Regions from separate parts of the Anoxybacillus sp. ST70 genome, predicted to be linked through region 2. Evidence: a T-box and tRNA genes for the amino acid it is inferred to sense, from the RefSeq annotation. Region 2 holds a T-box; the other holds one or more tRNA genes.
What was found. The T-box of region 2 lies ahead of ileS (isoleucine--tRNA ligase). A T-box ahead of a tRNA ligase gene usually reads a tRNA of that ligase, here a tRNA-Ile.

Region 1: it has a tRNA-Ile gene. The T-box ahead of ileS (isoleucine--tRNA ligase) is inferred to sense a tRNA for this amino acid. The anticodon was not compared.

Annotation. Positions count from the first base shown of each region.
Region 1 covers NZ_JAHZOF010000010.1:373-6,246, reverse strand. The annotation lists gene glgB (1,4-alpha-glucan branching enzyme) at 1-1,841, opposite strand, end outside; gene K1I43_RS12475 (cation diffusion facilitator family transporter) at 2,083-3,039, shown strand; tRNA gene K1I43_RS12470 (tRNA-Glu) at 3,081-3,152, opposite strand; tRNA gene K1I43_RS12465 (tRNA-Ser) at 3,164-3,255, opposite strand; tRNA gene K1I43_RS12460 (tRNA-Asn) at 3,259-3,333, opposite strand; tRNA gene K1I43_RS12455 (tRNA-Ile) at 3,498-3,571, opposite strand; tRNA gene K1I43_RS12450 (tRNA-Gly) at 3,577-3,647, opposite strand; tRNA gene K1I43_RS12445 (tRNA-His) at 3,861-3,936, opposite strand; tRNA gene K1I43_RS12440 (tRNA-Thr) at 3,945-4,017, opposite strand; tRNA gene K1I43_RS12435 (tRNA-Ser) at 4,185-4,277, opposite strand; tRNA gene K1I43_RS12430 (tRNA-Ile) at 4,292-4,368, opposite strand; tRNA gene K1I43_RS12425 (tRNA-Met) at 4,377-4,450, opposite strand; tRNA gene K1I43_RS12420 (tRNA-Ala) at 4,467-4,542, opposite strand; tRNA gene K1I43_RS12415 (tRNA-Pro) at 4,550-4,626, opposite strand; tRNA gene K1I43_RS12410 (tRNA-Arg) at 4,630-4,706, opposite strand; tRNA gene K1I43_RS12405 (tRNA-Leu) at 4,715-4,800, opposite strand; tRNA gene K1I43_RS12400 (tRNA-Gly) at 4,811-4,885, opposite strand; tRNA gene K1I43_RS12395 (tRNA-Leu) at 4,890-4,970, opposite strand; tRNA gene K1I43_RS12390 (tRNA-Lys) at 4,975-5,050, opposite strand; tRNA gene K1I43_RS12385 (tRNA-Thr) at 5,062-5,137, opposite strand; tRNA gene K1I43_RS12380 (tRNA-Phe) at 5,149-5,224, opposite strand; tRNA gene K1I43_RS12375 (tRNA-Asp) at 5,385-5,460, opposite strand; tRNA gene K1I43_RS12370 (tRNA-Met) at 5,465-5,541, opposite strand; tRNA gene K1I43_RS12365 (tRNA-Val) at 5,569-5,644, opposite strand; rRNA gene rrf (5S ribosomal RNA) at 5,657-5,773, opposite strand.
Region 2 covers NZ_JAHZOF010000001.1:197,227-203,100, forward strand. The annotation lists gene ileS (isoleucine--tRNA ligase) at 1-2,051, opposite strand, end outside; T-box leader at 2,101-2,316, opposite strand; gene K1I43_RS01000 (DivIVA domain-containing protein) at 2,361-2,864, opposite strand; gene K1I43_RS01005 (YlmH family RNA-binding protein) at 2,928-3,701, opposite strand; gene K1I43_RS01010 (YggT family protein) at 3,701-3,973, opposite strand; gene K1I43_RS01015 (cell division protein SepF) at 3,976-4,398, opposite strand; gene K1I43_RS01020 (YggS family pyridoxal phosphate-dependent enzyme) at 4,400-5,083, opposite strand; gene pgeF (peptidoglycan editing factor PgeF) at 5,088-5,874, opposite strand, start outside.

The DNA.
Region 1 (5,874 bases), on a different contig from region 2:
GGCGGAATCGTCATTCGAATATGATACGGCTTTCCGTGATACGGCTCTTCGTGTGCCACAAGCGGTTTTTTGTTTATGTGTCCCGCACCACCGTACATCACATCATCGCTATTAAATACTTCTCGATACGATGTAAGCAATGGCACACCAATTTTGTAATCTTCATACACGATATTAGTAAAATTGCAAACGACAATTAACGCATCTTCTTCTTTTTTTCCTCGTCGAATAAAAGAAAAAATACTTTGTTCAGCGTTGTTCACATCAATCCATTCGAACCCATTTGGATCATGATCACATTCATATAATGCTCTTTGCTTTTTATAAAAATGAGTGAGAGATTTCACGTAGTCATCCATTTTTCGATGCATATCAAAATCAAACAACACCCAATCGAGTTGTTCTAAATCTTTCCATTCATCAAACTGTCCAAACTCTCCACCCATAAACAACAGTTTTTTTCCGGGATGCGTCATAAAATATCCATAAAGCAGGCGAAGTTGAGCAAATTTATCCCAATAATCGCCTGGCATTTTATTTAATAACGATTTTTTTCCATGCACCACTTCGTCATGGGATAAAGGTAAAATAAAATTTTCCGTGTAAGCATACAACAAAGAAAATGTCATTTTATGATGCATATATTTTCGATCATGCATGCTCGTTTCCATATAACTTAATACATCGTTCATCCATCCCATGTTCCATTTGTAGTTAAATCCTAACCCACCATCGTACGTAGGTGCCGTCACTTTCGGCCAATCTGTTGAATCTTCTGCAATCATTAATACATTCGGATCAAAAGCAAATACAACTTCATTTAATTTCTTTAAAAATGAAATGGCATATGGATTTGGATGCAGTACATCGCTATTCGGCCAATAAAGCATATTTGCAACCGCATCAACACGAAAACCGTCAATATGATAATGCTCTAACCAAAACAAAGCATTCGAAATTAAAAAGCTATGCACTTCTGGTTTTCCTAAATCGAAATTTGCTGTTCCCCACACAATATTTTCGCGATCTTGCATATTCATATATTCATACGTCGGCTCACCATCAAACATATATAACCCATGTGCATCTTTACAAAAATGTCCCGGTACCCAATCTAAAATGACTCCAATTCCTTCCTGATGACAACGATCAATGAAATACATTAAATCATGAGGCGTTCCATAACGGCTTGTTGCAGCATAATAACCTGTTCCTTGATATCCCCAGGAACGATCGAGCGGGTGCTCAATAAGCGGCAAAAGTTCAATGTGAGTAAATCCATGTTCGACAACATAAGGAATTAACTCATCCGCCATTTCCTTATATGTATAAAATTTCCCATCGTCTTTCTTTTTCCATGTACCAAAATGAACTTCATAAATAAACATCGGTTGCTCATAAATAGGTTTTCGCTTCTTTTTTCTTTGCCACGCTTGATCATTCCATTTATATCCTTTTAAATCATATACAATAGAGGCCGTATTGGGGCGTTCTTCTGCGTAAAAAGCATATGGATCTGCTTTCAGAACGATATGTCCATCTCTTGTCATTATTTCGTATTTGTATAAATGTCCTTCTAAATTTTCAGGGACGACAATCATCCATACTCCTTGTTCGTTTATTTTTGTTAACTTGTGCTTTTCTCCGTTCCAATCATTAAACGTTCCAACAAGACGAACTTCTTTTGCATTTGGTGCCCATACACAAAAACGCGTTCCGATCATTCCGTTTTGTTTTACAAGATGTGCGCCAAACAAGTGATAACTTTGATAAAACGTTCCTTCGTGAAATAAATGCATCTGCAAATCGGTTGGACTCATTGTCAACAAATGTTCATCCATCCTTTCTTCAATGGGTGCGGAAACAATTCCGTACTGAATATATTACACAAAGTCATATAAAATTCCTGTAAGAAAATTAAGATATTTTTCGACAATGTTCAACAAATCACATGTTAAATGAAAATCAATACGAACGTCCATAAATTTGTCGCTTGAGTAACAAATGATAATTATATAAAATAGTTTATAGTAATTATTATTTATTTTTTTTAATATTAATTTTAAATAAAGGGGAATGCATATGTATGATTTTCATCATTTACCGCATATGAAAGTACAAGCAACATCAAAGAAAGCGCTTTGGATAACACTGTTATTAACGACTTTTTTCACCATTGTTGAAATTGTAGGAGGCATTTTGTCTAATTCGCTTGCTCTATTGTCAGACTCAGCACATATGGCCTCTGACGTCATTGCATTAAGCTTAAGTATGGTTGCCATTTATTTAGCTTCTCGCCCACCAAATAAAACATTTACATTTGGCTATTTACGGTTTGAAATTATCGCTTCATTTTTAAATGGGCTTGCGCTTGTCATCATTTCCATTGGAATTTTTATTGAAGGAATTCGTCGGTTTATTCATCCTGAAAGCATCCAATTTTCCTTCATGCTAACTATCGCAACGATCGGATTTGTCGTTAATCTTGTGTTAACAATCGTTCTAAGTCGCAGCATAAAAGAAGAAGAAAATTTAAATGTAAAAAGCGCCTTATGGCACTTTATTGGTGACTTACTCAGCTCGATTGGTGTCATCATCTCAGCGATTTTAATTTACTTTACAGGGCTATATATGTTTGATCCACTCATTAGCATCATCATCGGTGCCATTATTTTTGTAGGCGGCTTAAAAATTGTGAGAGAATCGTATTTTATTTTAATGGATGCAGTGCCACATGAATTTGACATCGAGCGTATTCGTGCTGATATCCTTTCTATTGAAGGGGTAGAAGATGTACATGAGTTACACATTTGGTCCATTTCAACAAATCATTATTCCTTAACAGCACACGTTCTTATTCACGAGCATATTCAACCATTTTGTGTTATTTTAGCTATTAATGAAATGTTAAAAGAACGATACAACCTCTCCCATGTCACCGTTCAAGTTGAACATCCTTCTATTCATCAACATGGGGAATATGGAAAGAAATTTTTAGAGAAGAAAAAGAACATGCATGTAGATTTGAGAGAAATATAAAAAAGGACATCTCATATAAATGAGATGTCCTTTTTTACTAGTGACCCGTACGGGATTCGAACCCGTGTTACCGCCGTGAAAGGGCGGTGTCTTAACCACTTGACCAACGGGCCGTGTGTGGCAATGGCGGAGAAGGCGGGATTTGAACCCGCGCGCCGCAAAACGCGACCTAACGGTTTAGCAAACCGTCCCCTTCAGCCACTTGGGTACTTCTCCAAATGGCTCCGCAGGTAGGATTCGAACCTACGACCGCTCGGTTAACAGCCGAGTGCTCTACCACTGAGCTACTGCGGAATAATCATAAAAGTGATTCATACTGCCTAACCAATATTATAGTTTAACTTTACTGCCTCTTCCTCTACTAGCATACTCAATGATGATAAATGCGTCGAGGCAACTCGCAGTTTATTCAATGATGCATTGCTCGTCACTGAGCTACTGCGGAATAAAGATTATAATGGGCCTAAGTGGACTTGAACCACCGACCTCACGCTTATCAGGCGTGCGCTCTAACCAGCTGAGCTATAGGCCCACGTAAGCGGGTGATGGGAATCGAACCCACGACATCAGCTTGGAAGGCTGAGGTTTTACCACTAAACTACACCCGCGCAATAAATTACTCACATAACTATTTTTTACTTCTACGCTTTGTCATGCCTCTTCCTCTACTCGCTTATTCAATGATGATAGATGCGTCGAGGCAACTCGCCGATTACTCGACGATGTGTCGCTCGTGGCTGAGGTTTTACCACTAAACTACACCCGCACGATAAATTAATTACACAGCTATTTTTTACTTGTACGCTTTATCATACAATTTATGGGGCGACTAGTGGGAATCGAACCCACGAATGCCAGAGCCACAATCTGGTGCGTTAACCACTTCGCCATAGCCGCCACAATGATGCCGGCTGCAGGACTTGAACCCGCAACCTACTGATTACAAGTCAGTTGCTCTACCAATTGAGCTAAGCCGGCACAATATGAAGTGCATCAAACTTTTAGATCGTTTGTCAGTTGTGCCTCTTCCTCTACTAGCGCATTCAATGATGATGGATGCGTCGAGGCAACTCGTAGCTTATTCGCTGAAGCTTTGCTCGTCTCTACCAATTGAGCTAAGCCGGCACAAGAAGAAAATCACTTTATGGCGGAGGAGGAGGGATTCGAACCCCCGCGCGCCTTTCGACGCCTCTCGGTTTTCAAGACCGACCCCTTCAGCCAGACTTGGGTACTCCTCCGTGTAATATAAACATGGTGGACCTTGTAGGACTCGAACCTACGACCGGACGGTTATGAGCCGTCTGCTCTAACCAGCTGAGCTAAAGGTCCTAAGCTAGTAGCGGCGGAGGGAATCGAACCCCCGACCTTACGGGTATGAACCGTACGCTCTAGCCAGCTGAGCTACGCCGCCATTATCGTAACATAGATGGTGGAGCCTATCGGGATCGAACCGATGACCTCCTGCGTGCAAAGCAGGCGCTCTCCCAGCTGAGCTAAGGCCCCTTACTACTGGTCGGGAAGACAGGATTCGAACCTGCGACCCCATGGTCCCAAACCATGTGCTCTACCAAGCTGAGCTACTTCCCGACATGGCGCGCCCGAGAGGATTCGAACCCCTAACCTTCTGATCCGTAGTCAGATGCTCTATCCAATTGAGCTACGGGCGCATGTAAAGTGCCGAGGGCCGGACTCGAACCGGCACGGTAGTCACCTACCGCAGGATTTTAAGTCCTGTGCGTCTGCCAATTCCGCCACCCCGGCATAGGCATATTGGAGCGGAAGACGGGACTCGAACCCGCGACCCCCACCTTGGCAAGGTGGTGTTCTACCACTGAACTACTTCCGCACAATGCGGGTGGAGGGACTTGAACCCCCACGCCAGAGGCGCCAGATCCTAAGTCTGGTGCGTCTGCCAATTCCGCCACACCCGCATAATGGTGAGCCATGGAGGACTCGAACCTCCGACCCTCTGATTAAAAGTCAGATGCTCTACCTGCTGAGCTAATGGCTCTTCACACAAGCTGGTGCCGGCTGCAGGACTTGAACCCGCAACCTACTGATTACAAGTCAGTTGCTCTACCAATTGAGCTAAGCCGGCATCATTTAACATGGTGGCTCGGGACGGAATCGAACCGCCGACACAAGGATTTTCAGTCCTTTGCTCTACCGACTGAGCTACCGAGCCGTTTAAGTAATTCCCTTACCTTTATTAATGAGTTTGAAACAACACGTCCTTCGTCCCGCTCTCAGTATGATTAATCAAGCAGAGGCTCGAGCGGACGCTGCAGTTTCCCAAAGAAGCTTACTCGGTCGTGCTCTACCGACTGAGCTACCGAGTCATATAGTGGCGGTCCCGACGGGACTCGAACCCGCGATCTCCTGCGTGACAGGCAGGCATGTTAACCACTACACTACGGGACCATTTTGGTTGCGGGGGCAGGATTTGAACCTGCGACCTTCGGGTTATGAGCCCGACGAGCTACCTGGCTGCTCCACCCCGCGATGATAAAATACACACAAATTCATCTATGGTGGAGGATGACGGGATCGAACCGCCGACCCCTTGCTTGTAAGGCAAGTGCTCTCCCAGCTGAGCTAATCCTCCATCACTAATCTCGCCCGGCAACGTCCTACTCTCGCAGGCGGTGTCCCGCCAACTACCATCGGCGCTGGAGAGCTTAACTTCCGTGTTCGGGATGGGAACGGGTGTGACCTCTCCGCCATCGCCACCGAGCAATAATGCTTTAGACAAATGTTATTATAACGGAATATTTTCTATTGTCAAGCTTTTTTTATTCCTTCAAAACTAGATAACAGGTTAGCCTACGCTTTTCT
Region 2 (5,874 bases):
TTCAGTTTAATGAGCATATAGCGATCGACTTCGCGCAATTCATTGATCGCCACGCGTTCTGCCGGATTGAAATCGAATAAGTTACCGAGCATAAAGCGGAACGTATTGCGAATTTTTCGATACACTTCGGCGACTTGTTTTAAAATGTTATCAGAAATGCGCACGTCTGCTTGATAATCGACAGAAGCAACCCAAAGGCGCAAAATGTCCGCACCGAGCTGTTCCATCACTTTTGCCGGCACGACGACGTTGCCGAGCGATTTGCTCATTTTCCGTCCTTCGCCATCTAATACGAATCCGTGGCTTAAAACGCCTTTATACGGCGCTTTTCCCGTCACCGCAACCGCTGTAGAAAGCGATGAGTTAAACCAACCGCGATATTGGTCGGAACCTTCTAAGTAAAGGTCGGCTGGACGTTGTAAATCCGCGCGTTCTTCCAATACCGCTTGATGAGAAGAACCGGAGTCAAACCATACGTCCATAATGTCCGTTTCTTTCGTAAAGCGTCCGTTCGGGCTACCTGGATGCGTAAACCCTTCTGGAAGTAAATCTTTTGCTTCACGTTCAAACCAAACGTTAGAACCGTATTGGCGGAATAAGTTCGATACATGTTCAATCGTTTCGTCTGTAATAATTGGCTCGCCATTTTCCGCATAAAAGACAGGGATCGGCACACCCCATGCGCGTTGGCGGGAAATGCACCAGTCACCGCGATCGCGAATCATGTTGTGAATGCGAATTTCACCCCATGCTGGCACCCATTTCGTTTCTTCAACCGCTTGCAACAGTTGCTCGCGAATTTTATCGATGGATGCAAACCATTGCGCAGTCGCTCGGAAAATCGTTGGTTGCTTCGTCCGCCAATCGTGCGGATATGAGTGGGTAATAAACGATAGTTTTAGCAGGGCTCCGACTTCTTGTAGTTTTTCCGTAATCGCTTTGTTCGCATCATCGTAAAACATGCCGGCAAACCCTGGCGCTTCTTCTGTCATATAGCCGCGCTCGTCAACTGGACAAAGCACACCTAAGCCGTATTTTTGGCCGACAATAAAGTCGTCTTCCCCGTGTCCTGGGGCCGTATGAACGCAACCTGTTCCAGCGTCCGTTGTGACGTGTTCACCACAAATAACGAGCGAATCGCGGTCGTAAAACGGATGTTTCGCCACGACGTACTCAAGCTCGCTTCCTTTGACTGTTTTTAATACCGTCACATGTTCCCAACCAATTTCTTTTTGCACCGATGAAAGCAACTCGGATGCGACAACATATTTACGACCGTCTGCTTCAACGACGCTATATTGTAGCTCTGGATGAACAGCAATGCCTAAGTTCGCAGGAATCGTCCATGGCGTCGTCGTCCAAATGACGATATGTTCATCACCATTTAGCACCCCTTTTCCGTCTTTGACAGGAAAAGCAACGTAAATAGACGGCGAACGTTTATCTTTATACTCAATTTCTGCTTCAGCAAGCGCGGATTCGCTTGATGGAGACCAATATACCGGTTTTAATCCTTTGTAAATTAACCCTTTTTTCGCCATTTCACCAAACACTTTAATTTGTTGTGCCTCGTATTCTGGCGTTAATGTAATGTAAGGGTTGTCCCAGTCGCCGCGCACGCCAAGTCGTTTAAATTGCTCGCGCTGGCGGTCAATTTGCTCATATGCATATTGCTCACATAATTTTCGAAATTCAGCAACGCTCATTTCTTTGCGATTGACGCCTTTATTTTTCGTAAGCGCCGTTTCGATTGGCAGCCCGTGCGTATCCCACCCTGGCACGTACGGCGCACAGTAGCCGCTCATCGATTTATAACGAACGATGAAATCTTTTAAAATTTTATTGAGCGCATGGCCCATATGAATGTCACCGTTCGCATACGGCGGTCCGTCATGTAGCACAAACAGCGGACGATCTTTCGTGCGCTCTTGCACTTTGCGGTAAATGTCCATCTCTTCCCATTTCGCTTGTATTTCCGGCTCGCGCTGCGGAAGATTGCCACGCATCGGGAAATCAGTTTTTGGCATCAGTAACGTATCTTTGTAATCCATGATGTTTAACCTCCTTTATGTATGAAAATAAAAAAACCTTCTCATGCCCAAAAGGGACGAGAAGGTCTCGCGGTACCACCCTTATTGACTATGTTCCCATAGTCCACTCGACATTCGTAACGGGAATGACGCGCCGTGGCCTACTATTTGTTCAGCACGGAACTCTGGGGTGATTTTCATTCCTTCGCTTATGCCGAGCTTCCACCGCCCTCGACTCGCTGAAATAAGCTGTTGAAAGAACTACTGTCCCCTTCATCGTTTTTCTTATATAACTGTAATCGATATTATAGGCAATAACAACGCCGCTCGTCAAGACTCTGCTATTTCCTGTATCTCTTCATCATCGAGCTTGTAATCTAATAAATGGTCCCAGTCACCGTTGTTTAACATATCAAGCTGTGCTTCAATTAACATTTTAAAACGATTGCGGAACACTTTCGCTTGACGCTTTAATTCTTCGACTTCCATCGCAATTTTCCTCGTTTTTGCAAGCGCTTCGCTAATGATGCGATCCGCGTTTTTCTCCGCTTCTTTAATGATGAGCTTCGCTTCTTTTTGAGCGTTTCGCTTCACTTCTTCCGCTGTTTCTTGCGCGATTAAAATCGATTTATTTAACGTTTCTTCAATATTTGTAAAATAATTGAGCCTTTCTGTCAGCTCTTGCACCTTTTCTTCAAGCTGTTTTTTTTCACGCAAAATCATTTCATAGTCTTTAATGACTTGATCTAAAAACTCGTTTACTTCATCTTCATCATATCCGCGAAAGCCTCGGCTAAATTCTTTATTATGAATATCTAACGGCGTTAACGGCATGTGGCCCACCTCCATCTTATGTACGTATGTGTTCATTCGACATGTCTCGCGAAAATCCTGCTTTTATTTTGCTTTTTCGACAACGATGCGCCATTTTTCTTTTTTTGTTTGCCCAGCAATCGCTTGTAGTCGGCAACGGCCGTACCCGCGCAGCGACAATAAATCGCCTTCTCGGCACTCCATATGCGCTTGGTCAACCGTTTTCCAATTAACTTTCGCTAAGCTTTGTTCAATAAGTGCTTGCGCTTTTTGGCGCGATATGCGGAAACATTGCGCTAAAATGGCGTCAAGCCGCAAAGAAGAAACGGTTAACGTCTCTTCCTCCCATTCTTCTTTCACATCAAGAAGTTTGGAGAGCGGTTGTTCTTCTAGTAACACTTTTGCTTTTCCAATCGAAGTCACGTTCATTTTTACAAACGGCGCAATTTCTTTGGCGACGACAAACTGAATGACATCTTCAGCGATGACGATGTCGCCAAACTTCTCGCGCTTTACACCGAGCGACAACAAGGCACCAAGCACATCGCGATGCCCAAGCGTCACAAACTTTTTCGGATAGCGAACGGAAAACAACGATAATTGAAAATCATCTTCATTCGGTTGCAAGTACGGCGGGTATAGTAGTGCACGCTTTCGCTCTACAGACGATGAACCGCCAAAAAAAGCAACGTGCACCTCATCGTGATTGCCGACAATCGAGCGGACAATTTGTTGTTCACGCGGAGTTAAAAAATCTGTGAGTTTCGGAGCATATTGTTCCGTCACGAGCCGCTTCCATTCGCAAACGAGATCAATAAAATGATGCTCTTCCTTTCGAAAATGTTGATAAATGTCCATTACAACCCTCGACTGACCATATCTACTAATCCATAAACTCCTGCCGTCGCAAAGCGTAAAACGAGCAAGGCGACGATCGGAGAAATATCGATCATGCCAATCGGCGGAATAAAGCGGCGAAACGGCTCTAAATACGGCTCACAAATGTTGGCGAAAAACTGTCCCACTTTCGTTTCGCGCGCATTCGGAAACCAAGACATTAAAATGTAAATAATAATCGCATACGAATATACTTCAATGACTGTTGCTAAAAAGTTTGCAATTGTATACAAATTTACCACCTCTTTATCGTCGGTTCATCGTCAGAAACAATAGAAATGGATCCACTGACATCGACATTATCTGGCGTGCATAAAAAAATCGTAGATCCAACTTGTTGAATGTCTCCGCCAATCGCATACACCGTTCCGCTTAAAAAGTCAACGATGCGCCGCGCTTGGTCACGATCGACACGATGAACGTTGACAACAACGGCACGTCGATTTTTTAAATGGTCAGCAATTTCTTGTACTTCGGCATAAGCGCGCGGTTCAAATAAAACGAGCTTGGACGATTTTTGCACACTTTGCAAACTGACGACGTTTTGCTTTTGTTCTACTTTCGGTTGTTGGGCGACTTCTTCTTGCTCATACTCATCTTCTTCCCATTTTTCTTCATCTAAATCAAAAAAATCGCGAATTTTTTTCACAAATCCCATTTTACTCCACCTCCTCTTCACCAACAAGACATGTACCGAGTCGAAGAAACGTTGCTCCTTCTTCTACCGCAATCACATAATCGTTTGACATTCCCATTGACAATTGTGTACAAGGGGCGTGCGGTAGTTGTTTTTCTTGCACGCGTTCTTTTAGCTCACGTAGCGTCCGAAAACAACGACGAATCGTCGCTTCATCATCCGTATACGGCGCCATCGTCATCAACCCGACAACTTGAATACGTGAAAAAGCAGATAATGTTTCAATAAACGGCAATACATCTTCCGGCGCTAACCCGTGTTTCGATTGCTCGCCTGAAACATTCACTTGCACGAAACATTTGATCGTCCGATTGGCTCGCTTGTCGATTTCTTCCGCTAACGACAGACGGTCAAGCGAATGAATGTAATCGACGTCATCAATGATTTGTTTCACTTTTCTCGATTGCAATGTGCCGATGAAATGCCATGTTGCTTCTTTTCCGATCGCTTCGTATTTGTGTAAAAAACCGTCGGCCCGGCTTTCGCCTAAATGAACGATGCCCGCTTCGAGCGCCTCTTTTGCCCGTGCGATGCTTACGTATTTGGTTACTGCCACAATTTGAACATCTGATGCGTTTCGTCCTGTTTTTTCACACACTTCAGCAATATGTTGTTGAATCGTTTGTAAACGTTGTGTAACAGTCATATCATCACCTCCAGCCAATAAGCGCCATCATTCTTCCTGTTTTTCCGCCATCGCGACGGTGAGAGAAAAATAATGACGGCTCACAGCTCGTGCAATACGATGAAACAGCGATATGCTCGCTCGGAACACCTGCTTGTTGCAGTAGTTGTTTATTCATTTCTTTTAAATCGAGCGCATATTGTCCCTTACTTGTTTCATTATAAAGAGATTGAGGCGAGTTGACTAGCGCCTTTTGGACGAATTCAATGACGCGATCATCGACGACGTAACAACAACGGCCGATCGATGGACCGATGACAACGTGAATATCGCGCGCATCTACCCCTTCTTCGTTCCATCGCTTAACCATTTCGCCTGCGATGTTGTGAACGGTTCCTTTCCAACCGGCGTGTGCTACCCCAATCCATTTTTTATTTGGCGCAAAAAAGTAAAGCGGAACACAATCCGCAAAACAAAGCGCCAACATGATTCCTTGCTCGTTCGTATACAGCCCGTCTGTATGCGGCAAAGCGGTGTCGTACGTGCGCACACCTTTTCCCGCATGCTCGTTCGTCACTTTTTCTATATGCACGCCATGCACTTGGTCGGCACATACCCAACGATCGAGCGAAACGTTCAGTTCGTCGGCTACTTTTTTTCGATTGTGATACACAACAGTTTGATCATCTTGCACGTGCATGCCGACGTTTAACGTCGCAAACGGTCCGGTGCTCACTCCCCCTCGCTTTGTTGTAAAGGCGACGACGACATGTTCCCATTGATCAAATAAAAGCAATGATTCGCTCGCTTGG